Regions from separate parts of the Pseudomonas orientalis genome, predicted to be linked through region 3. Evidence: riboswitches for the same ligand, from Rfam matches in the RefSeq annotation. Region 3 holds a riboswitch; each other region holds the start of a gene.

Region 1 (10,477 bases), 620 kb from region 3:
GTTGTGGCTGGTGCAACTGGGCGCCACGGCGATCATGGCCAAGCTGGCCATGGGCACCTTCCAGTTCGGCGGCTGATCAAGAGCGAAATGTGGTAGGGGGCTTGCCCCCGATGTTGTAGGAGCGAGCTTGCTCGCGAAAAACTCACAGCCACCGCGTTTATCCAGGAATTACGCGTTATCGTTGACGTTTTTCGCGAGCAAGCTCGCTCCTACAAGATTAGGGCAAGTCCCCTCCCACATTCGATTCAGGCTGCTGCAAGCCCGCGTTCTTCCAGCAGTTTTACGAAGCTGTTCAAGCTCTGCGACACCGTGCCTCGGCGCCAGATCAGCCAGGTATGCAGAATCCGAAACGTATCGCTCAACGGCCACACGCTCACCGCCGCAGCCCCCGGCATGCTTTCCAGCATACTGCGCGGCATCAAGGCCAGCCCTGCCCCGGCACTGACGCACGCCAGCATGCCGTGGTAGGACTCGATTTCGAAGATCCTGCCCGGCACCGCACCGTCCTGTGAAAACCAGCGCTCGAAGTGATGCCGATACGAGCAGTTGGAGCGAAAGGTATAGATATTCTCGCCAGACACATCCTGCCCGCGCGTGATCGGCCCATGGTGCAGCGGCGCGATCACCACCATCTCCTCTTCAAACACCGCCACGCCCTCCAGCGTGGAATGCAGCACCGGGCCATCGACAAAGGCCGCCGTCAACCGCCCGGACAACACGCCTTCGATCATCGTGCCCGACGGTCCCGTGCTCAGGTCCAGCTCCACCTTGGTGTACTGCTGGTTATACGCTGCCAGCAACGCGGGAATACGCACCGCCGCCGTACTTTCCAGCGAGCCGAGGGCAAAGGCGCCCTGAGGCTCCTCCCCCGCCACCGTGGCGCGGGCTTCCTGGACCAGATCGAGAATACGCCGCGCATAGCCAAGGAAATTCCACCCGGCCGGTGACAGGCGCAGGCGGCTTTTCTCGCGGATAAACAACTCCACGCCCAGATCCCGCTCGAGTTGTTTGATCCGGGTGGTCAGGTTCGACGGCACCCGGTGAATCAACTGCGCAGCGGCGCTGATGCTGCCTTGTTCGGCAACGGCCTTAAAGATTTCCAACTGCACCAAATCCAATTCGTTCTCCATTCGTGAATGTATTGCTTAATATTATTCAGTTTCCAGAAAAGATCCAGCACCGTACGCTGGCCTCCATCCCATCACCCCAGCAGGACGGTGCCATGAACGCTATTGCTCATCAGACCCACGCCTTGTCGATCAACCCGGCCAATGGCGAAACCGTTGGCAGCTACGCGTATGAAAGCCAATCGCAGCTGGATGCCGCGCTCAACCGCTCCACCGCTGCCTTCCGCACCTGGCGCCGCCAGCCCGTAGGGCAGCGCGCCGAGTTGCTGTCGGCACTGGCCAGCGCCCTGCGTGACCAGGCCGAAGCCATGGCGCAGATGATTACCCTGGAAATGGGCAAACCCATCGCCCAGGCCCGTGCCGAAATCGAGAAATGCGCCCAGCTCAGTGAGTGGTATGCGCAGCACGGCCCCGCCATGCTCGCGCCGGAGCCGACGCTGGTGGACAACGGCAACGCGCGGATCGAATATCGCCCGCTGGGGCCGATCCTCGCCGTGATGCCGTGGAACTTCCCGGTGTGGCAAGTGCTGCGCGGCGCCGTACCAACGATGCTCGCCGGCAACACCTATGTGCTTAAACACGCGCCGAACGTGATGGGCAGCGCCTACCTGATCCAGCAGGCGTTCCAGAAGGCCGGCTTTGCTGAAGGCCTGTTCGAGGTCATCAACGTCACCACAGAGGGTGTGTCCAGCGCCATCGCCGACTCACGCATCGCCGCCGTCACCCTCACCGGCAGCGTGCGCGCCGGTATCGCCATCGGCTCCCAGGCCGGTGCGGCATTGAAGAAGTGCGTGCTGGAACTGGGCGGCTCCGACCCGTTCATCGTGCTCAACGACGCCGACCTCGACGCCGCCGTACAGGCCGCGCTGATCGGTCGCTTTCAGAACAGCGGCCAGGTCTGCGCCGCCGCCAAGCGCCTGATCATCGAGGAAGGTGTGGTTGAAGCCTTTACCGCCAGATTCGTCGAAGCCAGCCGCAACCTGGTGATGGGCGACCCGACCTCGCCTGCCACCTACATCGGCCCCATGGCACGCTTCGATCTGCGCGATGAGCTGCACGGCCAGGTCCAGGCCACCCTCGAAGAAGGCGCAACCCTGCTGCTGGGCGGCAACAAGGTGGCTGACGCAGGCAACTATTACGAGCCGACCGTACTGGCTGACGTCACCGACCAGATGACCTCGTTCAAACAGGAACTGTTCGGCCCCGTCGCGTCCATCATCACCGCCCGCGACGCCGACCATGCGGTGGCACTGGCCAACGACAGCGAATTCGGCCTGACCGCCAGTATCTTCACCGCCGACCCGGCCAAAGCGCGGAACATCGCCGACCGGCTGGAAACCGGTGGGATCTTCGTCAACGCCTACAGCGTCTCCGATCCGCGCGTCGCATTCGGTGGCGTGAAGAAAAGCGGATTCGGACGCGAACTGTCGCACTTCGGCGTGCGCGAGTTCTGTAATGCACAGACGGTGTGGCTTGACCGTCAATAAACAGCTATAGCTTCAACACACATCAAATGTGGGAGGGGGCTTGCCCCCGATGGCGGCCTCTGGGCCGACCAAGGTGTTGGATTGGACCGAGTACATATCCGTTTCTGCGGTAAAGGCTGCTATGGGTTCCGCTTTTACAGCGGCTCACTTTTGAAAAGCGCAAAAGTAAGCAAAACGCTCTTGCCCCACCACTCGGCACCTCGCTTAGGCTCGGTGTGCCCGTAATCCGCCATTGATTTGGGGGGCCGCCGCCACACGCCATCCATGGCGCGGGGCGGCTAAACCGGCATCCCTGCCGGTTTACCCCCCAAATCACTGTCGAATTCCGGCCAGCGTGGTTTAACGGGGCGCCTAAGATCAAAAGCAGATCAAGATCAAGAGCAGCTCGCTTCGCATCGTGATTACCGTCGACCACTACAGAGTTATGTAGATACCCATGGCTATCGGGGGCAAGCCCCCTCCCACATTTGGACCTAGGCAACCCTGGAGGGGGTCGTATCCGACTTTTAAGCAATCAGCGAATATGCCGCCGCACGCACTGCACCAACCCATCCAGTGCCTGCGACTTCACCGGCGCCAACACACACACCGTGTGTTCACGCTCGCCCTCGGTCACGGTGAGCGTGTAATGCACCTGCCCCGGATTGCCGGACGGTCGAGTACTTTGCGGCAACTGGAAAAACTTCGACTGCTCGATCAGTTGCCGCAACTCTTGCTGATCCTGCTCGGGCAGTGCATCGAGCTCGACACTGCGAGGTTTGGCCAAGCCCGGAAAGAACGCCGGGCCGCCGTTTTCCTTGATCGAGATTCGCATGGCTGTTCCTCACCGCCCTGGCGGCGTGTCAGACGTTGATACCGACCGCTTTCCAACCGTCCTTGACCGCCTTCTGCTCATCCTTGTTCACGCCATAAAGCTGGCCGGCAATATCGTGGGTGATGCGCGCAAAACGCAAAAAACCGGAGTTCGGCCGCAACCGCGAATCACGCAGGGCGTCATACCAGATACGCCCGGCACGCTCCCAGGCGAACCCGCCAATCCGGGTGGCAACCTGATAGAACGCATGGTTGGGAATGCCGGAATTAATGTGCACGCCACCGTTGTCGTCATAGGTTTGCACAAAGTCATCCATATGCCCCGGCTGCGGGTCCTTGCCCAGCAATTTGTCATCAAATGCGGTGCCGGGGGCTTTCATCGAGCGCAATGCAGTGCCTTTGATCTTTTTGGTAAACAACCCTTTGCCGATCAGCCAATCGGCGTCCTCGGCCTTCTGCTTTAACGCGTATTGCTTGATCAGCGACCCGAACACATCCGACATTGACTCGTTCAACGCACCGGACTGGTTGAAGTACATCAGCTTGGCTTCATCCTCGGTGACGCCGTGGGCGAGTTCATGACCAATCACGTCGAGGGCCACGGTGAAGCGGTTGAACAACTGCTGGTCGCCATCACCAAAGACCATCTGGGTCGAGTTCCAGAACGCATTGTTGTAGTCCTGGCCAAAGTGCACGGTGGCATCCAGCGCCATGCCGGCATCGTCGATGGAATTGCGGTCGAACACCTGGTCGAAAAAATCGAAGGTCGCGCCCAGGCCGTCGTAGGCCTCGTCCACCGCGGCATCACCGCTGGCGGGTTGCCCTTCGCCACGGATCAGCTTGCCGGGCAGGCTGTCGGTGTTGTCGGCGCTGTAGATCGAGCGCTGTTTCTCGGCGCCCGCCGCCAGCGCCATGCGGGCCGGGCCTTTGGCGGGCACGGCGAGCATGCGCAACGAGCGGAACGTGCTGTCCTTGGCGCGCGTACGCAGCGCAACCTCGCGTTGGGCTTTGTCACCGTGGCGCGCGATCTGGTCGAGCATGTACGGCGGGATCAGGCAGAAAATCGGATTTCGCGGGTGGCGAACACACATAAGCTGGCTCCTTTTTGGCGTGTGGTGAACGGCCGGTTGACGACTTCAGGATAGACGCGGGTTTGCCGCCTGGGCCAAATTGTCATGAAATCATGTTGCAGTCGTGTTTATCCGAGGCCCCATAAGGAATACCCCATGCCCGCACGCCACGTCAAAACTGACCTGTCCTATCGCCCAAGGCTTGCCGACCTTCGCCCACTGCTCACGCCCAGTCCATCCTTGCTGGAGGCCAGGGCCGCGACGCCGCGTGTCACCGCAGCCAAGGACCTGCAGGATCGGCGCGGCTACGCCGAGGATTTTCTCGGCAGCTTCGCGGTGCCCTGGCCCACGCTGGAACCGACCGTGGCAGGCGACGCCCAGCCCGGGCGCCTGGACTACACGCACTTTTCCATCAGCATGTCGCGCGCCCGCCGCCTGGCACTCTATGTCGGCGTCAACATCGACGGCGGCAAGCACGTGGATATCGTGCGCAGCAACGACACCTGGGCCTACGACGGCCGCCTGCCCCTCGACGCCCAGGTGGGCGACGACCTCTACGCCGGCAACGGCCTGGACCGTGGTCATCTGGTGCGGCGCCAGGACCCGAACTGGGGCGACGAGGCGAACACCGCCAACCTCGACACCTTCCACTTCACCAACTGCTCGCCGCAGATGAGCGGCTTCAACCAGAAGACCTGGCTGGAACTGGAGGACTATATCCTCGACAACACCCAGCGCTGGAAAGCCCGCGCCAGTATCTTCAGCGGGCCGGTGTTCGCCGACGACGACCGCCTGTACCGTGGCGTGAAAATCCCCCAGGCGTTCTGGAAAGTCGTGGCCTACCTCAGCGACGACGGCAAACCCTCCGCCAGCGCGTACATGATTGATCAGCGCCGCGAGCTGGATCAACTGGACCTGGTCTTCGGCCCGCTCAAAACCTACCGGCGCAGCGTGTTGCAGATCGAACAACTGACCGGGATCCGCTTCGGCAACCTGGCCGACTACGACGGTTTCAGCAACGAAGAGCGCGCCACCGGAACGCGGATCGAAGCGCTGATCCGGGGGCCGCAGGATATCCGACTCTGAGCACGGCCCACTGTAGGAGCGAGCTTGCTCGCCAAGCACCTTCGAGCACCGCGAGGCATCCGGTTGACCGCGTTATCGTTAACGTCCTTCGCGAGCAAGCTCGCTCCTACAGGCCGTGATCGACTACCATAGCGCCGCCGGTTCCCACACGGGACTAATAGGGAATTCGAAACGCCGCCCGCGACGTCAATCGAAACTGCCCCCGCAACTGTAGGTGCCGAGCCTGCTCCCCACTGCCACTGGACGTCGTCCGGGAAGGCCGGAGCCTGGCGACGACGCATCAGTCAGGAGACCTGCCGGCCAAGTGACTCACTAACCGGCGGGGTGTCCGGGAAGGCCATCCTTGCGCTGCCCGGCCGGCGGCGCGCGTGGGTGTATTTCCGAACCGTCCCTGCCCTGCTTCACCGACGGTTCAAACGGAGACTGCCCCATGCTGCCACGCGTTACGGCCCTGATCATCGGCCTGGGTGTCTGCGCCCTGGCCCAAGCCGCGCCGACCCACTACCCGCTGACCGTGGAAAACTGCGGCAGCCCCATCACCTTTGCGCAAGCCCCCGCGCGCAGCGTGACCATCGGCCAGGCCGCCACCGAGATGCTGTATGCGCTGGGCGTGGGCGATAAAGTGGTCGGCACGTCGCTGTGGTTCAACGATGTACTGGCGCAGTACAAGGCGCAGAACGACAGCATCGAGCGTCTGGCCAATAACGAGCCGAGCTTCGAGGCGGTGATCGCCAAGCGCCCGCAACTGGTGGCCGCCGAGCTGGAATGGGTGGTCGGCCCCCAAGGCGTGGTGGGCACCCGCGAACAGTTCCATGAACTGAATATCCCCACGTACCTGCTGCCCTCCGACTGCGAAGGCAAGGACAACCTGGTGGGCGCCGATGGCACGCGGCTGGAGCCGTTTCGCATCGAGACGATCTACAAAGGCCTCAGCCAACTGGCCGAGATCTTCGACGTGCAAGCGCGCGGCCAGCAACTGACCGACGAACTCAAGACGCGCCTGGCCAAATCGATCGCCACCGCGCAGGGCAAAGGCTTGAAGCAGGCCAGCGCGCTGGTATGGTTCTCCAGTGCCGAAATGGCCAGCGACCCTTACGTGGCCGGCCACAAAGGTGTTCCCCAATTCATGCTGCAAACCCTCGGCCTGCGCAACGTGGTGCAGTCCGATGAAGAGTGGCCCGCCGTCGGCTGGGAGACCATCGCCAAGGCCAACCCCACCTTCCTGGTGATCGCGCGCATGGACCGCCGCCGCTACCCCGCCGACGACTATGAAAAGAAGCTGGCCTTCCTGCGCAGTGACCCGGTAACGCGCAACATGGACGCGGTGAAACACAACCGCATCATCATCCTCGACGCCCTGGCACTGCAGGCCAGCCTGCGCACCTTCGACGGCCTGGAACAACTGGCCGCCGCCATCGACGGCTACGACCTGCCGCAATGATACGAACCCTGCTCGCCCTCACGCTGCTGCTGATCGCCCTGCTTGCCGGCGTGGCCATCGGCGAAACCGCTATCTCGCCGCAGGTGGTGCTCCAGGTGCTCGCCAACAAACTGTGGGCGGCCAGCTACGTGCTCGACCCCATCGACGAAGGCGTGGTGTGGAACTACCGCCTGACCCGCGCCCTGGTCGCCGGTGCCTGTGGCGCGGGCCTGGCGACCTGTGGAGTGATCCTGCAGTCGTTGCTGCGCAATCCGCTGGCCGACCCGTATTTGCTCGGCATCAGCGCCGGCGCCTCGACCGGTGCGGTGCTGATTGCCTTGCTCGGGGTGGGCGGCGGTTTGATTTCGTTGTCGGCGGGCGCCTTTGTCGGCGCCATGGCCGCGTTCGCACTGGTGATCCTGCTGGCGCGGGCCAGCGGATCGTCCAGCGGCACTGGCCAGATCATCCTCGCCGGCATTGCCGGTTCGCAGTTGTTCAATGCGCTTACCGCGTTCCTGATTACCAAGTCGGCCAGCTCCGAACAGGCGCGCGGCATCATGTTCTGGCTGTTGGGCAACCTCAGCGGCGTGCGCTGGCCGTCGGTGTGGCTGGCGGTGCCGGTGGCGGTCGGCGGGCTGATGGTGTGCCTGTGGCACCGACGTGCGCTGGATGCATTTACCTTCGGCACCGATTCGGCGGCCTCGCTGGGCATTCCAGTGCGTCGCGTGCAGGTCGTGCTGGTGGGCTGCGCGGCGGTGGTGACGGCGGTGATGGTGTCGATTGTCGGCTCCATCGGGTTTGTCGGGCTGGTGATCCCCCATGCCGTACGCTTGATGCTCGGCTCCGGGCACTCGCGCCTGCTGCCGGCCAGCGCCCTGGGTGGCGCCTTGTTCCTGATCGCGGCAGATGTGCTGTCGCGTACCTTGATCAAGGGTCAGGTGATACCGGTGGGCGTGGTCACGGCACTGGTGGGTGCGCCGGTGTTTGCGCTGATCCTGATCGGCCGGAGAAATGCACGATGACTGTACTGAGCTGCACCGGCCTGGGCTTCAAGGTGCGTGACGCCGAATTGCTGCGCGATATTCACCTGGATGTGCAGCAGGGCGAAACCCTGGGTATTGTCGGACCGAACGGTTCGGGCAAATCCACCCTGCTCAAGTTGCTCGCCGGTTTGCGCCCCCCGGCCAGCGGCGAGGTGCGCCTGGGCGGCAAGCGCCTGGGTGAGCTGTCACGCCGCGCCATCGCGCAACAGTTGGCCGTGGTGGAACAACAGGCCGACACCGACGACGCCATTCGCGTGTTCGATGCCGTGGCGTTGGGCCGCACGCCGTGGCTGTCGGCGCTGAGCCCGTGGTCGGATGAAGACGACCGCATCGTGCGCCAGGCCCTGCACGACGTGGACGCCACCCACCTGAGCCACCGCGCCTGGCGCAGCCTCTCCGGCGGCGAACGCCAGCGGGTGCACATCGCCCGCGCGTTGGCCCAACGGCCCCAAATCCTGTTGCTGGATGAACCGACCAATCACCTGGATATCCAGCATCAACTGACGATCCTCAAAGGTGTGCAGGGTTTGCCGGTCACCACCTTGATCGCCCTGCATGACCTGAACCAGGCGCTGACCTGTGATCGCCTGGCCGTGCTGGACCGTGGGCGCCTGGTGGCGCTGGGCACGCCGCTGCAGGTACTGACGCCTCAGCGGTTACACGAGACATTCGGGGTGCAGGGGCACTACCTGACGGACCCGTTCGACGGCGCGCACATCCTGCGCCTGCGCTGCAACTGAAACGCTGTGACGGCGGCACAGCTGGCAGTGATCCAACTGTGGGAGGGGCTTGCCCCCGATGAGGGCGTGTCAGCAAAAGCATCAGTAACTGACCCACCGCCATCGGGGGCAAGCCCCCTCCCACATTGTTCGCGTTTTCAATGCCTGGATTCGGCGGCGGCGGTTGAGATGCAAGACTGACGGCGTTCGACGCTGGGGAAGGCAATACCGTTAAATGTGGGAGGGGGCTTGCCCCCGATGGCGGTGGGTCAGCTGAAAAATAGGCTGCTGACACGCCCTCATCGGGGGCAAGCGCCATCCCGCAGTTGGGTCATCACACGCCAGTGCATAGGGGTCGTCTGCCGAACCGGGCTTTAAGGCTTATTGCACCTTGATCCGAGTGATTCCCATCACCTGCGCCTGCTCCAGGATGTCCGCCGGGCTCGCATCCGCAGCCGGCAGGATCAAACCGTTTTCCGCATCACCAAAGTGCAACTGCAGCAGGTGCATCGCCGCTTCATGCACAGGCAACCCGGACTGCTTGAGGTCGAAGGTGTGAGTGCGCGGTTCGTCATTGAACCGGTAGTTCAAGGTGTAAACAGGCATGCGGGCATCCTTCTAATGGGAAACAACTGATTAACCTGACTCAGCGATCAGCTTTTTAGTTCCCACTCGATGCAAGTGCTGCGTTATCCAGGCGCGACTGTACGCCAACACGCTATCCGCCATCGCCAGCGGAAAATGAATGAACCCATGGGCCGACTCCGGCAGCAGATGCGCTTCTACCCCTTCCCAGCGTTCGGCGATCAGCAGCGTGTCGTCCTTGAGCGGGTCCAACTCGCCCACAAACATTAACGCCGGCGGCAGGCCGGAAAAATCGCCATACAAGGGTGACAGCGGCGGCTGTCGACGCGCTTCGTCGCTGATGCCTGGCGTGAGCAAGCGCAGCGCCGCGACCATCCCCGGCCCGTCCAGCAGCAGCGTCTGCGGCCCGGCCGCGCGCACGCTTGGCGTGCCGGTCAAGTCGTAGACACCGTAGTACAACACCGCGCCAGCGACGCGTTCGAGCAACGCCGGCCATTGCTTCAACGCCAGCAAGGTCGCCGCTGCCAGGTGCCCGCCGGCCGACTCGCCGACAAAAAACACCGGCAACCCGGCAAACTCCGTGCAGTCGGCCAACAGCCAGCGCGCAGCGCTCAGGCAGTCTTCCAGCAGGCCTTCGACCGGGGTGTTGACCGCCAACCGGTAGTCCACCGACACCACCGCCACGCGGCAGGCACGCACCATGCCCAGGTTGAGGTCGTCGTTCATCTGCGCATTGCCGATCACCCAGCCGCCGCCATGGATATCCAGCACCACGCCTTTGGGCGCCCCGTCGGGCCGCATGATGCGCACCGGCACGCCGCCGACCAGCCTGCATTCCACCACGGGGGCCTTCTTGAACCGCTGACCGGTGCGCAGCAGCGCCTGGATCACACGCGGGGTGAAGCGGTTGCGGATTTTAAAGCGCGGCATCCACGACAGCTTCTGATTGAAACGGCGCATCTGGGCCAGTTCGGCCTCGCTGGCGGGCCAGAGTTGGTAAGCCATCAGCGATTATTCCGCAGGATCGAGAAATTCAACGCCGCCGCCACGCACAGCCAGGCGAGGTAAGGGAACAGGATCAAGCCGGTAATCAGATCCAGTCGCACCGCCAACACCACCATCGCCGC
Region 2 (10,477 bases), 890 kb from region 3:
TCAGGTAAACGCGCCCAGGCGCGCAAAGGAATCTCGGGAATCGGCCATGGCCAGGGCGCCAGGCCACTGGACAAATCGAGCCAATCAGCTTCGGCGATCCCGTATTCAATTGCGGCCTTACGCAGCCGACCACCGTGTTCAAGCATAAAATTGCGCCCCCGCGCACAGGATCAGCAGCCACAACCATACGCCGCGCTGCACCAGTTGCCAGCCGCGGTCGATGGCGTCAGCGTCGGCCGGCGGGCCTTCGCCCAACGGCGGGCGCTGGTGCACCTCGCCGTGATAGATCGCTGCGCCGCCCAGTTCCACGCCCAACGCGCCGGCGCCAGCGGCCATCACCGGGCCGGCGTTGGGGCTGTCCCAGGTCGGACCCTGGGTGCGCCAGCATGTAAGCGCCAGGCGCGTCTTGCCCAGCAGTGCGTAGGTTAATGCCACCAGACGTGCAGGAATGTAGTTGAGCCCATCGTCGATCTTCGCCGCCGCCCAGCCAAAGCGTTCGAAGCGTTCATTGCGATAGCCCCACATGGCGTCGAGGGTGTTGCTCAGGCGATAGAGCACCACGCCCGGCACGCCGGCCACCACAAACCAGAACAGCGCGGCGAACACGGCGTCGCTGCCGTTTTCGAGCACCGATTCGGTGGCGGCGCGAGCCACTTCGGTGCGATCCAACTCGCTGGTCTGGCGGCTGACCAGATAGCTCACGCGTTTGCGCGCTTCTTCCAGATCATCGCTGCGCAAGGCCTGGGCGACCGGGATCACATGCTCCCCCAGGCTGCGCATGCCCAGGGCACAATACAGCGCCAGGATTTCCAGTACCCAACCGATATAAGGCGCCCAGGATAATGCGGTGGCCAGCAGAGTCAGCGGCACCACCGCGATGAACCACGCGGTCACGCCATGGCTGCGCCAGCCGCGCCCGCCCGTGTTGAAACGCTGCTCGATACGCCCGGCAAAATTGCCGAACGCCACCAGCGGATGCCAGCGCCTGGGCTCGCCCAGCAGCGCATCCAGCGCCACCGCGGCGACACACAGCAAGGCCACACTCATTGACTCACTCCCCACAGGTTTTCATACAGCATGTCACTCAATGGCCGAGGCTCGGCCCAGCCTTCGAGTTGCAACATCGGTGCCGGATAGAACGCGGCGACCGGTCCCAGGCACAGCACCGCCAGGGGTTTGGCGCCTGCCGGCAAACCCAGCAGGTCGGCCAGGGCCTGAGGCTCGAACAACGAGACCCAGCCCATGCCCAGGCCCTCGACGCGGGCGGCCAGCCACAGGTTCTGGATTGCGCAGGACAACGACGCCATGTCCATTTCCGGCAAGGTGCGACGGCCGAAGATGTGCCGCTCGCGATCCTCCATCAGCGCCGCCACCAGTACTTCGGCGCAGTCGTGGATGCCTTCGACCTTGAGCTTCATGAAGTCGTCGGAACGCTCGCCCAGGGCCTCGGCGGTGCGGATGCGCTCCTCTTCCACCAGGTGTTGAATCCGCCCCCGCAATTGACGATCGCTGATGCGGATAAAGCGCCACGGCTGCATCAAGCCGACGCTCGGTGCCTGGTGGGCGGCCTGGAGCAGGCGCTGCAGTAATTCAGGCGCGACGGTGCCGCCGCTGAAATGGCGCATGTCGCGGCGTTCGGCGATGGCGCGGTAGACGGCTTGGCGGTCGGGCTCGGGGAAGGCGTGGTCAGTCATGGCCTCATCGGGGGCAAGCCCCCTCCCACAATTGACCGAGTTGAAACCCCATCCAATGTGGGAGGGGGCTTGCCCCCGATAGCGGTGTCAGGGGCTGGCGCAAAAAGCGCGGCCACCGCGGTCGGATTGGACGGAAAGTAAAAATGCACATAAGAGGCCGTCATCCGCCCCTGCCGATACACCGCCTCGGCCCCGCGCCCGCCATTGGGGCTCAGCCCGCGAGCGATCGGTTCCCACTCAGTGCTGGTCAAGGAGTGGTGATAGGTATGCCCGCGCAACGTGCCCTCGGGCAGCTCCACGCTTTGCAGCGCCAGGGCCGCCAATTTCTTTTGCATCACGGCATCGCCCTGCAGCAGGCCGAGCAGTTCGGCACGATTGCCGTCGACATCGGTCAGCGAGTCGAGCAAATACAGCATGCCGCCACACTCGGCGAGCAATGGCTTGCCGGCGGCATGATGGGCGCGGATCGCCTCAAGCATCGAGATGTTTTCCGACAGCGCCTGGTGATGCAGCTCCGGGTAGCCGCCTGGCAGATAGAGGCTGTCGACCGCAGGTAATACGCAGTCATGGATCGGGGAAAAGAAGCTCAACTCGGCCCCCATTGCCCGCAGCAGGTCGAGGCTGGCGCCGTAGGTAAAGGCGAAGGCTTCGTCACGGGCTACCGCAATGCGTACCCCGGCGAGCAGCGGCTCGGCCTCGATGACTTCGGGCGCGGCAAACGTCACCGGCGGCGGCACGGCCACTTCGCAACTGCTGCCCAGCGCCTGGGCGGCGGCGTCCAGACGCGCGTCAAGGTCATTCAGTTCGCTGGCTTGCACCAGGCCCAGGTGTCGGCTGGGCAATTCAATACCGGTTTCGCGCGACAGCGCGCCGTACCAGCGCAACCCTTCGGTCAGGCTGCCCTCCAGCAACTGCGCATGGCGCAGCGTGCCGACGCGGTTGGCGAGCACCCCGGCGAACGGCAGGTCCGGCTGGTAGCGCGCCAGGCCCAGCGCGAGCGCGCCAAAGGTCTGCGCCATGGCCGTGCCGTCGATCACGCCCAGCACCGGTACACCGAAATGCCGCGCCAGGTCGGCGCTGGACGGGGTGCCGTCGAACAGGCCCATCACGCCTTCGATCAGGATCAGGTCGGCCTCCCCCGCCGCTTCCCACAACAGGCGACGGCTTTCCTGCTCGCCGACCATCCACATGTCCAATTGATACACCGGCGCGCCACTGGCGCGTTCGTGAATCATCGGGTCAAGAAAGTCCGGCCCGCATTTGAATACGCGGACCTTGCGCCCCAGGTTGCGGTGCAAACGCGCCAACGCGGCGGTGACGGTGGTTTTGCCTTGACCGGACGCCGGTGCGGCGATCAATACGGCCGGGCAATGACGGGGCTGATTCAAAGTTCGACGCCTTTCTGAGCCTTGATACCGGCCTGGAACGCGTGCTTGAGCATGCCCATTTCGGTGACGGTATCGCCCATTTCGATCAGTTCAGGCTTGGCGCCACGGCCGGTGACCACCACGTGCTGCATCGGCGGACGGGCTTGCAGGTCGCTGAGCACCTGGTCCAGATCGAGGTAGCCGTGCTTGAGCGCAATGTTCAATTCGTCCAGCACTACCAGGCCGATGGAGGGGTCATTGAGCATCGCCCGGGAGACGGCCCAGGCCGCTTCGGCGGCCGCGATATCGCGCTGGCGATCCTGGGTTTCCCAGGTGAAGCCTTCGCCCATCACATGGAAGTGCACTTGCTCGGGGAAACGGCGGAAGAACAGCTCTTCGCCGGTACTGTGGCGCCCCTTGATGAACTGCACCACGCCGCATTGCATGCCATGGCCCATGGCCCGGGCCAGCATGCCGAAGGCGGAACTGCTCTTGCCCTTGCCGTTGCCGGTCAGCACCAGCAGCAAACCGCACTCATTGGGCGAATTGGCGATGCGTTCATCGATCACGGCTTTTTTGCGCAGCATGCGCGCCAGGTGGCGTTCTTCGCGGTCGGGGGTATCGGTCATGGCAGCTCTCCGTTGGGGCTGGACAAAAACGGCGGGCAGGAAAAAATAAAACAGACAGCCAAGCATCGCCCACCGTGATGCTGTTGAATGTTTCAGGCCGGTCTCCGGGCTCATGAGTGGCGCTCTGCCTGTGTAAAAGACAGTGCCGGCCAACGGCGCGCCTTCCCATATCGCCTGCGATACAGTGGCCAACAGCGCCGTCTTGACTCATTTACCGTTGCGGGGGCAGCGCCGGAATTGCGGCAGCACTGTGTACAAGTGCGCTCACTCACCGGCTTCCCTGTTTCACTCTGTCGACGCAAACGCCACAGAGCACCTGGAACAAGCCGCGAAGGTTAGTGGGTTGGGGGTGGAGCGTCAATTAAAGCTGGCCCTGTACTTGAACCATCAAGGTGATGTGCTTCTCTACCCTTACAGGTATTCAGGAGAACACCATGCATAAAACCAGACTCGCCTTACTGATCATGTTCGCCGGCACCCTCGCCGCCTGCGGAGAAAGCTCCACTCTGCAGGTGGCAGATGGCACCGGACCCTCGCCCCGGTTGCCGGAACCGAACAAGACGCTGATCCCCACCGTAAACATCGCGCCGGCTGTCGGTTGGCCAGAAGGTGCCAAGCCAACTGCCGCAGCCGGCACGCAGGTGGCCGCATTTGCCGAGGGCCTGGAGCATCCGCGCTGGCTCTATGTGTTGCCCAATGGCGACATACTAGTGGCCGAGACCAACGCACCGCCCAAGCCGGATGACACCAAAGGCATTCGCGGCTGGGTCATGGAAAAAGTCATGGGCCGCGCCGGCGCGGGTGTGCCGAGCCCGAACCGCATCACCCTGCTGCGCGATGCCGACCACGACGGTGTCGCCGAAACGCGCACGGTGTTCCTGGAAAACCTCAACTCGCCGTTCGGCATGGCCCTGGTCGGTAACGACCTGTACGTGGCGGACTCGGACAAGTTGCTGCGTTTCCCCTACCAGCCTGGCGAAACCGCGATCAAGGCGGCCGGCACCAAGGTTGTCGACTTACCGGGTGGCAGCCTCAACCATCACTGGACCAAAAACGTGGTGGCCAGCCAGGATGGCAGCAAGCTGTATGTCAGCGTCGGCTCCAACAGCAACGTCGGCGAGAACGGTCTGGAAGCCGAAGAAGGCCGGGCGGCGATCTGGGAAGTGGACCGCGCCACGGGCCAGCACCGTATTTTCGCCTCCGGCCTGCGTAACCCCAACGGCATGGCCTGGGAACCCCAGAGCGGCAAGCTGTGGACGGCAGTGAACGAACGCGATGAAATCGGCAGTGACCTGGTGCCGGACTACATCACCTCGGTCAAGGATGGCGCGTTCTACGGCTGGCCTTTCAGCTATTACGGGCAACATGTGGACGTGCGCGTCACGCCGCAGAACCCGCAGCTGGTGGCCAAAGCCATTGCGCCGGACTATGCGGTCGGCCCGCATACCGCGTCATTGGGGCTGACTTTCGCGCAAGGCAGCAAACTACCGGCGCAGTTCAGCAACGGTGCGTTCATCGGCCAGCATGGCTCGTGGAATCGCAAGCCGCACAGTGGCTACAAGGTGATCTTCGTGCCGTTCGAGGGTGGGCAGCCTAAGGGCAAGCCGGTGGATGTGCTGACCGGGTTCCTTGATAAAGATGAGAACGCCATGGGTCGGCCAGTGGGGGTGGTGATCGATCAGCAAGGCGCTTTGCTGGTGGCGGATGATGTGGGCAATAAGGTGTGGCGGGTTTCCGCTGCCAAGTAAACCCTCTCAGGCACACCACAAAACAATGTGGGAGGGGGCTTGCCCCCGATGGCGGTGTATCAGTCACTATCTCCAGTGGCTGACACACCGCTATCGGGGGCAAGCCCCCTCCTACATTTGAATCTATGTCTGACTCAGGGATTGCGTGCCAGGTTGGCCGGCAGCACGCGCTTGGCGCTCAGGTAAGCATTCTGCCAATACGCCTTGGACAGCGTATCCAGCTTCACTGTACCGCCGGTCTGCGGTGCGTGCACAAAACGGCCCTCGCCCACATAGATCCCGGCGTGACTGACCCGCGAACCACCACCGGTGGCAAAGAACAACAGGTCACCGGTTTGCAGGTTCTGCTCGCTGACGTCCTGAGCACGCATCACGATCAGCTCGCGAGTAGTACGCGGCAAAGAAATACCCGCCGCGTCACGGTAGACAAAGCCAATCAGCCCGCTGCAATCAAACCCCGAGTCCGGCGTGTTGCCGCCCCAACGATAAGGCGTACCCACCAGACCCAGCGCGCGGAAGAGCACGTCTTCCGCGGCAGGCGAAAAGTTCTGGGTGGAATAGTTGAACACCGGCTTGGGCTTGACCGCTACGGGAGCGGGCGGCGGTGGACGGTTCGCGCAGGCGCTGAGGAGCGCGGCGCAAACAAGCAGAATAAGGCGGGCCGAGGTCGACATGTGCAGAACAATCCTGGACTGGATGCGGCTTTCGCTGCCGAACGCTGAAAACCAGAACGCGCAAGCAGGGCTCGCGCGAACGGATTACAGCAATGTCCAGGGATTCTAGCGCTTACGCGTCAAACTTCAAGTATCACTTTAACTTTACTTACTGGCGGTAACCGTAGCGGGAGCCATGGCGAGTGCGCGCTTGGCTTCGATGAAGGTCTTGCTCCAGTAGCTGTCGCCCAGGTTATCGACCCGCACCCCACCGCTGCGGCGGCTGCTGGAGTGGATAAACTGGTTATCGCCCAGGTAGATACCGGCGTGGCTGACCCGACCGCGACCGGCTGTACTGAAGAAAAGCAGATCACCGGGCTTGAGGTTGTTGCGCGCGACCAACGGTGCTTTCACGTTGATCATTTCGCGGGTGGAGCGCGGCAGATTCATGCCGGCTTCTTCACGAAACAGATAGCCGATAAAACCGCTGCAGTCGAAACCGGCTTCGGAAGTGCCGCCGAAACGGTAGCGGGTACCGATCAGGGACATGCCGCGCTCGAGAATGCTGTCGGCCAGAACGGGGAGTTGGTAAGGCTTGCTGCCGGAGAAATCGGCGAGTTCTTTTTCGGTTGCCAGCTCTTCTTCATAAACAGAAGCAGACTGTGCAGCAACGAATTTAGCCTGATTTTGAACCTGGGGTTTTTGCTGTTCTGCCACCTGCTGAGGGTGGGAGGCGCAACCAAACAACAGGGTAACGAGTGCGAGAGGCACGAGGGGTGCGAAGCGATTTAGCATGGGCACGACCGTGGCTGATGTGTAAAGAAGGCGAGACTATGCCCGCTATCACATCGATTTGCAAATTCAATCGAGTTCTTTGTGACTTCTTGTTTGGACCATGCCATCTAAGCCCTTGATCCCTGATACCTGCCTCTTGCGTGGCCAAACCGGCTCAAACGCATATTTTCTGGCGCCTGGAATTTGCCGAAAGCCTGGAAACGCAAGGGCTGGCTACCAGCCGAGGGTTTCCTTCAGGAATGGGATGGTGAGCTTGCGCTGGGCCTGCAATGAGGCCTGGTCGAGCTGTTCAAGCAGATCGAACAAGGCGCTCATGCTGCGCGTGCCACGGGTGAGAATGAAATGCCCGACCTCGTCGGTCAGGTGCAGGCCGCGACGCGAGGCGCGCAGTTGCAGGGCGCGCAATTTGTCCTCGTCGGACAGGGGGCGCATCTGGAAGATCAACGCCAGCGTCAGGCGCGACTTGAGGTCGGCCAGCTTCACCGGCAGTTCACGTGGCGAGGTGGATGCGGCGATCAACAGGCGCCGGCCGCTGTCGCGCAGGCGGTTGAACAGGTGGAACAGCGCCTCTTCCCAATCCGCCTTGCCCGCGATGGCCTGCAAATCGTCAAGACACACCAGTTCGTATTGTTCGAGGCTGTCGAAAATCCCGACCCCGTGGTCCATCAGCTCGGCCAACGGCAGGTAGACCGCCGGCTCGCCCATTTGCTCGAAGCGCAGGCACGCGGCTTGCAGCAAGTGGGTACGCCCTACGCCATGCTTGCCCCACAGATAGATCAGGCTTTCAGTCCACCCGGCGTCGGCTTCGCAGAGGCGCTCGACATAGCCGAGTGCAGCGGCATTGGCGCCTGGGTAGTAATTGATAAAGGTAGCGTCGTCACGCAGACGCACACCTAAGGGCAGCTGAATCGGTTTCATGCTGACTGAACGGCTCCCATCGAACCGTTAGTGGCCTCTGTGTAAAGTTTGCAAAGTTTATACGTGTGGCGCCGAGCGCACAATGCAGCAGACCACAAGCAAAATCAAAGGTTTGCGTTAACCTGCTGGTTTTACGCGAATTGTTTGACGCACTCACCCCATAACAACAAACCCGGTGATGAGCCGGGTTTGTGATGCTGCGATTACAGATCGGGGTCTTCAACGCCCGTGTACACGTCCGAATCCTTGTACAGATCGTGAACATGCCGCACCAGCACCATGATCACCGCCGCCACCGGCAGCGCCAGCAGGATGCCGGTAAAGCCGAACAGCTCACCGCCCGCCAGGATCGCAAAGATCACCGCCACGGGATGCAAGCCAATCCGATCGCCCACCAGCAGCGGCGTCAGCACCATGCCTTCCAGTGCCTGACCGACCATGAATACCGCGACAATTCCCAACATCGGGTACAGATCACCACCAAACTGGAACAGCCCCGCCACCAGCGCCGCGCCGATACCAATCACAAAGCCCATATAAGGCACGATCGCAGCAAGGCCGGCAATCAGGCCGATCAACAGGCCCAGCTCAAGGCCGATCGCCATCAAGCCGGCGGCGTAGATGATGCCCAGCGCCAACATCACCAGCAGTTGCCCACGTACGAACGCGCCCAATACTTCATGGCATTCGCCGGCCAGGGACACGATGCGCTCCTCGCGGTCGCGCGGCAGCAGGCTGCGGATCTTGGCCATCATGATGTCCCAGTCCCGCAGCAGATAGAACGCCACCACCGGAATCAGCACCAGATTGGTCAGCCAGCCGATCAGCGCAAGGCTGGAAGCGGTTGCCTGGCTGAGCACCATACTGACGATATCGGTGGTCTTGTCCATATGCTCACTGATTGCCGCCTTGACCTTGTCGAACTTCCAGAACCCGTCCGACAGCCCCAGCTTGGCCTGGGCCCAGGGCATCGCCGTGTGCTGCAACCAGTCGAGCATCTGCGGCGCCAGTTCGTAAAGTCGATACAGCTGCTTGGCCAGCATCGGCACCAGCACCAGCACCAGGGCGGTGATGATCAGGGTGAACAAGGCAAAAACCGCGATCACACCCCAGGTTCGCGACAGGCCGGCTTTCTCCAGGCGATCCACCACGGGATCGAACAGATAGGCGAGCAGCAACGCCACCAGAAACGGCGTCAGGATCGAATGCAGCAGGAACACAAAAACGCACAGCAGGACAATCCCGCCAAGCCACACCCAACGACGCGTATCCGCCATAAACCACTTCCTCTGTTATTGGCTTCCCTCTTCTATAGAAGGAAGACCACTTACCGCTTATCTACTTACCAGTGAAAACGTAACTGCGCCTGAGGCTCGGGCGCGGCGGCCGGCTGTGCGCCATCGGCCGGCGGTTGCTGGACGGGGATTTCACCGGCCGGCACTTCCTGCAGCCTGGCCAGACTCAACTGGGTGCGCAACTGCTCGGCGCTGCCATTGACGCGATACACAATTCGGTCGCCATCCACCCGTTGCGGCTGGCCACCAAAGGGCTCCAGCAACCGACCCAGGACGGCGTAGCGCTCCAGGTTCATGCCCTGCACCTCAAGCAGTTGCTCGGAGCTGACCCCCGGCTTGACCGCAAAGCGCGGTGCCAGCGTCTGACTGACCGCGAGCAATACCGCATCGGCAACCGCGGCGGTGTCAGCCCCCTGCACGCTGCCCTGCTCGGTCTTGTCGCCCAGCCACAGGCGCCATTTGGCCTGCCACTGGCTGCCTTCCTGGCGCGCATGCACCGCCAGCAACGCATCGGCGCCATAGCGCTCGGAGGCGGCGCGCAGCGGCGTGGCGTCTGGGCTTTCCAGATTCTGCGCGGTGGCGACGACCTGTTCGTCCAGGTCTCCCAGCGGCAGGCGCAGCGGCAAGCCGCGGTGCTGGGCCGCCCGACGCAGCGCCTGCGCCACCGCCTGGCCGTCGCCGACCAGACTGCTGCCATCGGTGGAGTCGTTCAGCCACCAGCCGAGGATCGACGGTCGATTGCTGCCCCAGATGGCCAACCCGGCGTCGCGCAGGGCACGATCGGTGCTGACCGGGTCGAAATCCACTTGCAGGCTTTCCGGCGGGCCGGCGTCGTAGCCGTACTGGCTGATGATTTGCTGCGGGTCCTTGCGGATTGCCGCCAGGCCTGGGCCCTCGGCGGCCTTGGCATCACCGGTCAAGCGGATGACCAGGGTCTGCACGGCGCGCTGGGTGGCCTGGTCACGCTCCTGGGGCGACTGGCTGCTGACCGGTTCGAGGACTTGATAGAGGCCATTGAGGGTTTCGGCATGACTCGCCAGGCTGACCAATGACAAGCAGCCTACAAAAAAGAATTTACACAGACGCATGGAAGATTCCCGAACGACAAATTTAGCGGCTGGAACAGACCGCGTGATCTCGGTTTGGCAAGGCTGTGACACAGCGACCGGTAAAACATTCACGGGTCTCGACAAGTTTTCATACTGTCATAACGATAGCGGGATCAAGGCTATACCTTAATACGCTCCATTACCGCGCCGATTCCGGTTTTTTTAAGCTCATATGCCCTGCCCGTCGGCCCGAGGATGGCCGCTGCCCCTCAAGCCTGATAAAATCGCGCGCCTTCGCAGACCGTCGACGGCCGAGCCTTTGCCAAAAG
Region 3 (10,477 bases):
GCGATAGCTCACCGGCACATCACCCACAATGTCGGCATGCCCGATTTGGCCGCGGCTCTCGAGGTAGAAATCAATTTCGCCATTGCCGGTCAGGTCGAGCACTACCCATGACTCGTTCGTCTGCGGATCGTAGCCCACGCCCACCTCGCCTGCCCGCCCGGTGAGCTGGCTGACGAATGTCAGCGAGTCGATGGAATGCCTGCGCAACAGCGAGGAAATATCGATGATGTCCTGACCGCTGACAAAGTCTACTAACTGATCAGGCGCATATAACGTCGAATCACCGGCATTGTCGTATACGAACGTGTCGCTGCCTGCCCCCCCTCGCATGCGGTCCGCGCCGGCTCCGCCCTTGAGACGGTTGTCGGCGTCATTTCCGATCAGTACGTCATTGCCAGAACCGCCGATGGCGTTTTCCAGGACGACGCCCTTGGCGATGGAAACATTACCCTTCATGCCCCCTACGTCGGAAAACGACTGGGCGCGCAGGTTGATCACCTGGTTCTGATGATAGCCGGAGAAATCCAACGTATCGTTGCCTCCGCCATCCCAGACGCAGAAGACAGCACCGTCGCGCGACGAATTCAATGACAGGTCGTCCCGCTGGGTATTGGAGTTGAACCCGTAGGTGGTATCGGTATTGCGAGTGTGGTGGTTGGCCCCGTACACCCGCTGACACCAGGCAATATCGGCCATCAGCGGCGAAGAGGCGTATTGACCATTGAAGTCATGGTGCGTATTGCCCGGAGCGAAATAGCTCATGACGGAATAGGCACGACTGTCTTGCGCGTAAGCGGCGTGCGTCTCATAAGCGACAGGCCCACGGGTGGCATCATAATCGCCGGTATGCGCGGCGCCCAGCGTATGGCCTATCTCATGGGTGAGCGTCTGGCGTTCAAAGCCGTTAACCGTCGGCGCGCGATTATCTGCATAACCGGAGTTCACCCGAATGCGCGCCTGATAGCGCAAAAAAACGGCATCCGCAACGGCCGGTGTCTTGTCGTTGACAAACCGCAGGCGACCTTCAGCCCCAACAGTGTCTTCGTCAAACGTAATGTTTGCCACATCGGCCCAGGACTGCATGGCGCGCCGGGCCTGGTCTTTTTGAGTGTCGTTGAACTTGCTCTCATTGGCTGAGGCTTCATTGAACGTATAAGAGAGACGCAACACCCCGTCGCCGTTGCTGTCATGCAACCTTCGACCACGCCGGTCAATATGGCGAGCCATTTCATCCAGAGAGCGTGAAGGCTTGCGCGAGCCGGCGCGATAATACGGATCGTCGGCGCGCGCAGTGACGTCGTACATTGCAGGCGCATTGGCGTCAGGCGGTTGAGACTGCGTCGCCTGGGGTGAGTTGGGTAATTGATCGGCAGATTGGTAAAGATAGCCAGGACTGACATTGCCTCGGGATACATTCGTCATAAATAAGCCTCCACTTTCGATGATGTCCATTTCCACGACGCTTACCTTCCAACAAGCACTACGGCAAATAAAGCGCGACGCCTTCGCAAAACCAATTGGAAATATTGCTCCGGGCTGCCCGTTGCTGCCGCCCCCACCGCCGGGACTCGCCTTAATTGACGAGCCAGTGATACGCGTGTTTTCCTATGCAGTATGTTTCGGGTGCCCTTCACAGGGTGAAACGGGAAACCGGTGACCCATGCCTTGCTTGATCGAGGGCATGAGCAGTCCGGTGCTGCCCCCGCAACGGTAAGCGAGCGAAGCGTCAAATCCACTGTGCATGTGCATGGGAAGGAGATGCTTGTCCGGAGGCTCTTTCAGAGCCGCCCCTTGCAAGCCCGGAGACCGGCCCGAACACATTCAGATAACAAACCCGCGGTGGGCGGGCGCTGTTCAGAACGCTGCGTGCCTGGCTCGCGGCGTTTGCATGCGCTCGTTTCACTCAAGACACTTGAAAGGGACGCGCCATGTCGATCATCCGCAGCACCTCGCACGCCGCCAGCAGCACCTCCAGCCTGAGTCAACGCCTGACCGCCGCCATAGGCGCGTCGATCCTCGGCGCGTGCCTGGTGTACTTTGCCGGCTTCTCGCATATCGAGGCGGTGCACAACGCCGCCCACGATACGCGCCACAGCGCTGCTTTCCCGTGCCACTGAGGCCTGCCGAGATGATCAAGCGTATCGCGCAAACTGCGGGTTTCACCGGTCTTTTGGCTGCCCTGTTGCTGACGCTGCTGCAAAGTTTCTGGGTCGCTCCGCTGATTTTGCAGGCCGAAACTTTCGAAAAGGCCCCGTCAGCCGCCGAGGCTGCGCATGAAAACGCGGCCGGCACGCCTGCACACGCCCATGACGCCCAGGCCTGGGAGCCGCAGGACGGCTGGCAACGCGTGTTGTCCACCACCGGTGGCAACCTGGTAGTGGCGGTCGGGTTTGCGCTGATGCTGGCCGGGCTCTATACCCTGCGTGCCCCCACCCGCACCGCCCAAGGTTTGCTGTGGGGCCTGGCCGGTTATGCAACCTTTGTACTGGCTCCCACCCTGGGCCTGCCGCCGGAGTTGCCGGGCACCGCCGCCGCAGACCTGGCACAGCGCCAGATCTGGTGGGCCGGCACCGCCGCCTCGACGGCTGCGGGCATTGCGTTGCTGGTGTTCGGGCGCAACGGGTTGCTGAAAGTGCTGGGTGTGGCAATTCTTGTTGTGCCCCACGTGATCGGCGCTCCGCAACCCGAGGTGCATTCGATGCTGGCACCACAAGCCCTCGAAACCCGGTTCAAGATCGCGTCGCAGTTGACCAACGTTGCGTTCTGGCTGGCCCTGGGTTTGATCAGCGCCTGGCTGTTCCGCCGTCACCGCGACGAATCCTACTCGGCATGACCCTGGTCGTCGGCCTGGGCTGTCAGCGCGGCTGTGGTGCTCAGGCCCTGCTGGCGCTGGTTGACAGCGCCCTCGCCGAGGTCGGAATCGACCGCCGGCGCATCAGCGCATTGGCGAGTATCGAGCGCAAACAGGCTGAGCCAGGGCTTTTGGCACTGGCTCAGATCCTGAATGTGCCGCTGCTGTGTTTCAGTGCCGAGCACCTGAGCGCCTATGAGGACCGCTTGAGCCACAAATCCGCCGTCGCGTTTGCCCATACTCAGTGTCATGGGGTTGCCGAAAGCGCCGCCCTGGCCCTGGCCGAGCACCTCGCCGGCGCCCCTGCCCGACTGCTGATCACTCGCCGTAAAAGCGCGCAGGCTACCTTTGCATTGGCTGGCGTCGACCACAGCCCGGATAATCACCGCACCCGATCTTGAGCATTGTTCATGCTCGCGGGCACTCCAACAGGAATCTTGCATGACCGTTTACTTCATCGGCGCAGGCCCCGGCGACCCTGAACTGATCACCGTCAAAGGCCAGCGGTTGATTCGCAGTTGCCCGGTGATCATCTATGCAGGCTCGCTGGTACCCGCCGCAGTGCTGGAAGGCCATCAGGCGCAGCAGGTAGTCAACAGCGCCCAATTGCACCTGAAACAGATCATCGAACTGATCAAGGCGGCCCATGCCAAAGGTCATGACGTCGCACGCGTGCACTCAGGCGACCCCAGCCTGTACGGCGCGATCGGCGAACAGATCCGTCACTTGCGTGAGCTGGGCATCCCATTCCAGATCATTCCGGGGGTCACGGCGGTAGCGGCGTGCGCGGCCTTACTGGAAACCGAACTGACCCTGCCGGATATCGCTCAAAGCGTGATCCTGACCCGTTACGCCGATAAAACCAACATGCCCGCCGGTGAGGATTTCGACAGCCTGGCACGACACGGCACCACAATGGCGATTCACCTGGGGGTCAGTCATCTGGAACACATCGTTGCCCAACTGCTGCCACACTACGGCGCGGACTGCCCGATTGCCGTGGTGCACAGGGCGACCTGGCCGGACCAGGACTGGGTCGTTGGCACGCTTGAGGATATTGTGGCCAAGGTTGAAGCAAAAGGTTTCCGGCGTACCGCGCTGATCCTGGTGGGCCGCGTGCTGACCAATGACAGCTTCAGCGAGTCATCGCTTTACCGGGCCGGCCATGCTCACCTCTATCGCCCCGGATAAACGCGGTCAAAATGTTCTGCGCTAGGAATATTCTGCAAATCCTTGAAGTTAAACGATAAAAAACGGCGCTCACGGGCGCCGTTTTTTATGTTCGCAGTGAACACCTTACTCAGTAGTAGGCGTTTTCTTTCTGCGTGTGGTCAGTCACGTCACGTACACCCTTGAGCTCCGGGATGCGCTCGAGCAACGTACGCTCGATGCCTTCTCGCAGGGTCACGTCCGCCTGGCCGCAGCCCTGGCAACCGCCACCGAACTTCAACACGGCGATACCGTCGTCCACTACGTCGATCAGGCTCACCTGACCACCATGGCTGGCCAGCCCCGGGTTGATCTCGGTTTGCAGGTAGTAATTGATGCGCTCGTTGACCGGGCTGTCGGCATTGACGTTCGGCACCTTGGCGTTCGGCGCCTTGATGGTCAACTGCCCCCCCATACGGTCGGTGGCGTAGTCGACTACCGCGTCGTCAAGGAAGGCTTCGCTGAAGGCGTCGATGTACGCGGTGAAACTCTTGAGTCCCAGGGCGGTGTCTTCAGGCTTCTCTTCGCCAGGCTTGCAATAGGCAATGCAAGTCTCGGCGTACTGGGTGCCGGGCTGGGTGATAAAGACGCGGATGCCGATACCCGGGGTGTTCTGCTTGGACAGCAGGTCGGCCAGGTAATCGTGGGCGGCGTCGGTAATGGTTATGGCAGTCATGGAAACTCCTCACAGGCTTGCCCGCAGTTTACGCCAAATTATTACGCAGGTACAAAGTCCGAGTATTTTTGTCGGGAAAGACCTGATCCTGCTGACCAAAGGCACTGGCGGCCCTGCCCGCTTCCTGCCACAGCCTGTACGTATTTATATAGGCCTCCTGCAAAAGCTGGCTGAATAAAGTGAATCCTCTTGAACTATGGGTTGTGAGGATTGAATGAATAACGCTTTGCAGGATTTCTATTTCAAAGGTTTGCCTGAACAGCAAGCGCATCTGGACCACCTGATTGATTTCGCGACGGCACAAAGCTCAGGCTCATTGTCCGCCGCCGAGGTTTACTACCACCCTCCAGCCGATTCCGAACTGAATCGCGAGTGCAAGGAAGCTTTCCGGGTGCTGGCAAAACTGGAAGCCGATGAGGACTTTCAGCAGTTCCTGCGGGAAAAGCCCGAACCGGATGACTCCATTCCGGGCCGGGACTTTCTCTACGACCTGCTCTCAACCCTGTTCAGCAGCGCGCGGTCACCGATACCCGACCCTCCCGAAACGTTCAACATCGCCGACCATTCGGTGATCCTGCGCCATATGCCCACTTATTGGTACATCGACGCCGACGTGTTACTGGATATCAACCGGCGCGTGGGTAACGGCCTCAAAAGCGATGGCTCGGTACGGTTTGACTTGGTGCTCAAGTACTACTCGATCATTCCGGCACTGCCCAAAACAGACGAGCAATGGAAAGCGGTTCTCTGCGGTTTGCAGGAACACCGCACCCTCAGAAAACTCGGACACGAAGGCAACCTCAGCGACCTGGAGCACCTGCTGGATGCGCCTGCCGACCAAAAGATCAAGGAGGTTATTCGCGAGATCGAAACACAAACCCGCCAATCGCTGTTCCGCCACGTATTGCCTGACACGTTTACCGCCCCACAGCAGGAGATGCTCACCACCACGCCAACCGTATTGCTTGAGCAACTGCTCAATAGCCCCGAGAACCTGGCGCTGGCCGAGCGCATCGCCCGGGCGCTGGACTGGTATGGCAGTCAAAAGGACGAAACCTGCCCCCAACCGGTGCTGGTGAAGTTGCTGTGGCGTGCACTGTGGCTGACAGTCATCCCCAACCCCGACTCGACGATAGATAACGAATTGAAGTTATTCATCACTCCGGGGGCGTCTTATAAGTCGATCCGCCAGGACTTGATCAGCCGCTATCACCACAATTTGTCGATCAGTACTGACGCGGCGCAATTGGCAGTGTGTGTCGTCAAGGCCCACGTCGCCAGTGAAGTCTGGGTAGCCGATATCCCCGATGACCTGCCCTACGCCGCCGCCAGTACCTGGGTTAACTTTCGAAGCGGTTTTGTGCTGGCCGAAGCGATTGCACCCGGCTCATCGCGCCACATGAGTTTCGAACAATTGCTCAACCTGGCGGCAGAACATTTTCGCGCCAGTGGCGATGACGTCAAACAGCAGGCACTGGTCGCTGCAGCCAAGCTGGGCCCTACCGTGCAATGGGCACAGGCCAACGGCCTGATTGCCAGCCGAACCTCGGGCCACTCCCGTGAGGAACTCACCCAAGCTGTCACCGCGCTGGAGCAGCATGAGTACGAAATGTTCAACGCGGTTCAGAACCTCGCGCTCAATCTGCCGAGTCGCTGGCGCTTTGCGTCGGATACCGAATACGCCAAAGCCTTCCATACCGCGCTTGATCTACCCAGAAACGCCTACAAGGTCCTGATCCAGTCATTGCTTGCACACCTTGGCAGCGCGACCTTGGATGTGGATCAGGACGAGATCACGGTGTACTCATTAAGAGAAGCCCTGGACAAGGTGCCTGTCGAATATGAAACCAAGCGCAAGGCCGACGCCGTTCGCTACCGAACAGGTTTCCTTCTGCGCATCGTAAAGCCCCGCAATCCTCTCAATCCCCTCTACATCGAGGTGTTCCCCCTCGCGGGCCTGATTCGTCGACGTCGCGATATCAAAACTCTGCCGCTGAACGGCAAAGTGACAGAGCTACGGGACGCCATGAGTTGGGACAAATACAGGCTGGCCACTGAAGTACCCTTCGATCGCGAGGCCTACCGCGAGAACAAAGTCCCCAGGCCTGGCAAAAAGGCCGAGTTGATCGTTGAACAAGTTGGCGAAACATTGCCTGCCATCGACTTGTTCGGCCCGCGCCTCACATCCTTCGCTCCCAGCACATTGTATGCGCCGCGCAGTGAAGCACTGGCGAGCATGATCGCCCGCGAGCTGTTTTTCTGCGACGAGCAAGCCCTGCTGGAAAAAACCCGCAAAGACACGCGAGAAGTGAACATCGGCGCAGAGGTCCTCGAAGATTTGGCGTTCTGGGGCAAGATATTCGTGCCGTTCTGGGGCGGTATCGACGACATCGCTTCCGGCGATCCCCAACGCATCAAATCCGGCGTTGCCAGCTTGTTCATCGACATTGTGGCGTTCGCTTTGCCGGTGGGGCGGTACGTGGCCGGCTCTACTCGCTTGCTTGTCCAGGCGGGCAAAACCGGGCTGCGCCTGGCGATGCCGAAACTCGCTAAACTGACGGGAAAACTGGTGATTGCCACGCTTCAGGAACTCAACCCACTGGCCGCCCTGCCCAGCCTGCCCAGCCTGCTCAGGCTGGCGCGCTTCGGCCTGCTCAAGCTGGGCCACAAACTGATGCGCCAGGCGAAACGGGGTATCGCCCAACTGCGTGATGGGAATATCGTCGCAAGGCATATGCGCTCGGTCGATCCCGACAGCTGGAAACCGCTCCAGGCGGGCGATCAATTGTTTACCGTTGACGGCTTTGCCAATATCCCGATGCGCAACGTCGGCAGCCTCGACGCGCCGGATTATCGCTTGATCGATACCGCCTCCAACAAAGCCTTCGGGCCGCGCTTTCGAGAGCCGATCACGGTCCTCAGCAACAGCAGCCCGTTGATCCGGCAGTACGCGGTCGACCCCGAATTGATCAGGGGCCTCAAGCCCGACGCGCGCGGCATCTTTTCCCGAGCGGACTACAACCAGAAGTTCATCTGCAATGTCGATGACAAGGGCAAGATCGCGGTGTACCAGGTGCGCGACAACTCCTACGGGTTCATTCAGGAGACTGCCGCCGGCGCAGACAACAGCTTTTCGATCGTATTGGTCAATCCAAAGACCAACCGGGATTTGTCGATCACGCTGTCCTCGGTGGAGCCAGGACATTGGTATTCAGTCCGGATCAAGCTCACCGGAGGCGCACCGGATATGCCCGGCGTGGTGACGCCCTCGGTGCTGTTGAAATGGACCGAAGCCAGTGAAGATGCGCTGAAAGCAACCATGTACAACTTCATCAGCACCTACAACCTGGACCCCAGCGCCTTTCGGCAATTCGTCAACAGCCGCAATACCCTGACCCCCAGGGGACGAAAGATGCTGGACCGCGCGGGAACCGCCCGTACCAGCATCACTTACGATCATATGGAGCACTGGAGCAAGGCGTCCCAGCGCGAGCGCAACAGCCTCACCCTTGAAGGCTTCGCGGCTGACCATAACCTGGACCCGCTGGTGTTTGCCGAGCATGTAAACATCGATGGCAGCTATCGAGCGCCTGGCGAGGTACTCGCCAAATACGCCAGAGGTGAGGCGTTCGACGATCTGAAGCCCGAGCACCTGCAAGAGTGGAGCAAGCACTACAACGCCACCAACTCAAGGGTTTCCATGCTCGCATTTGTCGAGCAGAACAACCTCAACCCGGTCATCTGGAGCCACTATGTCAATGACAATGGCAGCATGACCCGCGCCGGTAAAGACAGGTGGCTTTTCGGTCAAAGGAGCCCGCAGGACCAGCCGCTCTCCAGGAAACGGCCGGCGGCGCCCACAGCAGGTAGTTCAAAACGTCCGCGCATCGATGACGACACCACACCCACGCGGCGCCGATCCACCTCTATCACGGCCTCTTTTGATCACAAAATCAATAATAACGCGCCGATACTGCAGGACCCGAAGGATATCCGGCGCAGCTTGACCCTTGAGCTTGAGGGCCCGCTGCAAAACATCGAGATTACCGACGCCAATCATTTTTTTGACGAGTTCACCGGCCTGCAGCATGTCGAAGTCAAAGAGGCGGCGACCAAAAGCATTCGTGAATGGATCGCCAAGGAGGGCAGCCATCATCGCCGCCTTGATCGACTGCTGGAGGTCAAGAAACTGTCGGATGGCCCAGAGCGCGGCCTGTCAGTCGTAGCCCGAACCGATATAAAACGCTTCGATGTCCTTGGGCCGTACACCGGCAAGCTGCACCTGGATCAAGCCTCGATCAATACCGAGATACTGGAAAAGGGTGAGGCGGCCGTCGGCACGTATTTATTCCAGACCTACACTCATGGCGCGACTATCAGCGGCCACGGTAACAGCAGTACGCTGAGCCTGATCAATGCGGTCAATGTGCCGAACCTGCCCGACGTCGGCATTGAAAATGTCGGCGCACTGTATGTAGGCAAATACATGGTCTTTTTGATCGCTTGGCGAGATATCCCTGCAGGGACCGAGTTGCTGATGGACTATGGAAAAGCCTACTGGAAGTACATGAAGCCCTGACCCCCATACGATAGTCCTGATGCTTCTGCCTGAGGGGTGGCGCACCCTCAATGCCAAACCAATGGTTGAGCCTGCGATGCGTGCCCTTCTCCAACACCTCGTACCTGGCCTATGCGTCCAGCGCGATGATCCGATTCAAGGCGTGCCGCCTGAAAGTGGCGATGATTCTACCGGGCCACGACTGCCGCCAACATGAGCGATATTCATGCAGAATCCCGCATGCTCAAATCCGGCACAGGTTTGTTATCATTCATGCCCTCCGTAATGCCTGACCAGAGTAGTCCCATGTCCGATCGTAGTGTTCGTCTGCAAGCCCTTCACCACGCCCTCAAGGAACGTATCCTGATCCTGGACGGTGGGATGGGCACGATGATCCAGAGCTACAAGCTCGAGGAACAGGACTACCGTGGCAAACGTTTCGCCGACTGGCCAAGCGACGTCAAGGGCAACAATGACCTGCTGGTGCTGACACGCCCCGATGTCATTGGCGGTATCGAAAAGGCCTACCTGGACGCCGGTGCGGACATTCTCGAGACCAACACCTTCAACGCCACGCGCATCTCCATGGCCGACTACGGCATGGAAGAATTGGCTTATGAACTGAACGTCGAAGGCGCACGCCTGGCGCGTAAAGTCGCCGACGCCAAGACCCACGAAAACCCGGCCAAACCGCGTTTCGTCGCCGGTGTACTTGGCCCGACCAGCCGTACCTGCTCGCTGTCGCCGGACGTGAACAACCCCGGCTACCGCAACGTGACCTTCGATGAACTGGTGGAAAACTACACCGAGGCCACCCAGGGCCTGATCGAAGGCGGCGCCGACCTGATCCTGATCGAAACCATCTTCGACACCCTCAACGCCAAGGCTGCGATCTTCGCCGTGCAAGGCGTGTTCGAAGCCTTGGGTATCGAATTGCCGATCATGATTTCCGGCACCATCACCGATGCGTCCGGCCGCACCCTGTCGGGCCAGACCACCGAAGCGTTCTGGAACTCCGTGGCCCACGCCAAGCCGATCTCGGTGGGCTTGAACTGCGCCTTGGGCGCCAGCGAACTGCGCCCCTACCTGGAAGAGTTGTCGAACAAGGCCAACACCCATGTGTCGGCGCACCCCAACGCCGGCCTGCCCAACGAGTTCGGTGAGTACGACGAACTGCCATCGG

What was found. A riboswitch is a leader RNA that binds a small molecule or an ion and turns the genes downstream of it on or off. The one in region 3 is predicted to bind cobalamin.
Positions count from the first base shown of each region.
Region 1: linked by a shared signal. The riboswitch ahead of MRY17_RS16960 (ABC transporter substrate-binding protein) and the one ahead of MRY17_RS14235 (CbtB domain-containing protein) in region 3 are both predicted to bind cobalamin.
Region 2: linked by a shared signal. The riboswitch ahead of cobO (cob(I)yrinic acid a,c-diamide adenosyltransferase) and the one ahead of MRY17_RS14235 (CbtB domain-containing protein) in region 3 are both predicted to bind cobalamin.

Region 1 covers NZ_CP094351.1:3,815,454-3,825,930, forward strand. Annotated here, with positions in the region: gene MRY17_RS16930 (hypothetical protein) at 1-76, shown strand, start outside; gene ptrR (putrescine utilization regulator PtrR) at 246-1,118, opposite strand; gene MRY17_RS16940 (aldehyde dehydrogenase family protein) at 1,223-2,614, shown strand; gene MRY17_RS16945 (protealysin inhibitor emfourin) at 3,129-3,428, opposite strand; gene MRY17_RS16950 (M4 family metallopeptidase) at 3,457-4,518, opposite strand; gene MRY17_RS16955 (DNA/RNA non-specific endonuclease) at 4,654-5,583, shown strand; cobalamin riboswitch at 5,705-5,898, shown strand; gene MRY17_RS16960 (ABC transporter substrate-binding protein) at 6,014-7,024, shown strand; gene MRY17_RS16965 (FecCD family ABC transporter permease) at 7,021-8,025, shown strand; gene MRY17_RS16970 (ABC transporter ATP-binding protein) at 8,022-8,786, shown strand; gene MRY17_RS16975 (hypothetical protein) at 9,147-9,371, opposite strand; gene MRY17_RS16980 (alpha/beta hydrolase) at 9,402-10,355, opposite strand; gene tspO (tryptophan-rich sensory protein TspO) at 10,355-10,477, opposite strand, start outside.
Region 2 covers NZ_CP094351.1:4,081,195-4,091,671, forward strand. Annotated here, with positions in the region: gene cobD (threonine-phosphate decarboxylase CobD) at 1-146, opposite strand, end outside; gene cbiB (adenosylcobinamide-phosphate synthase CbiB) at 139-1,047, opposite strand; gene bluB (5,6-dimethylbenzimidazole synthase) at 1,044-1,694, opposite strand; gene MRY17_RS18100 (cobyrinate a,c-diamide synthase) at 1,691-3,082, opposite strand; gene cobO (cob(I)yrinic acid a,c-diamide adenosyltransferase) at 3,079-3,690, opposite strand; cobalamin riboswitch at 3,769-4,025, opposite strand; gene MRY17_RS18110 (PQQ-dependent sugar dehydrogenase) at 4,125-5,438, shown strand; gene MRY17_RS18115 (C40 family peptidase) at 5,573-6,112, opposite strand; gene MRY17_RS18120 (C40 family peptidase) at 6,257-6,886, opposite strand; gene hda (DnaA regulatory inactivator Hda) at 7,100-7,804, opposite strand; gene MRY17_RS18130 (AI-2E family transporter) at 8,008-9,081, opposite strand; gene MRY17_RS18135 (DUF2066 domain-containing protein) at 9,147-10,187, opposite strand.
Region 3 covers NZ_CP094351.1:3,191,815-3,202,291, forward strand. Annotated here, with positions in the region: gene MRY17_RS14230 (M10 family metallopeptidase C-terminal domain-containing protein) at 1-1,452, opposite strand, end outside; cobalamin riboswitch at 1,605-1,830, shown strand; gene MRY17_RS14235 (CbtB domain-containing protein) at 1,929-2,117, shown strand; gene MRY17_RS14240 (CbtA family protein) at 2,129-2,833, shown strand; gene MRY17_RS14245 (cobalamin biosynthesis protein) at 2,830-3,252, shown strand; gene cobM (precorrin-4 C(11)-methyltransferase) at 3,293-4,042, shown strand; gene nfuA (Fe-S biogenesis protein NfuA) at 4,152-4,736, opposite strand; gene MRY17_RS14260 (hypothetical protein) at 4,735-4,914, shown strand; gene MRY17_RS14265 (SET domain-containing protein-lysine N-methyltransferase) at 4,951-9,315, shown strand; gene metH (methionine synthase) at 9,601-10,477, shown strand, end outside.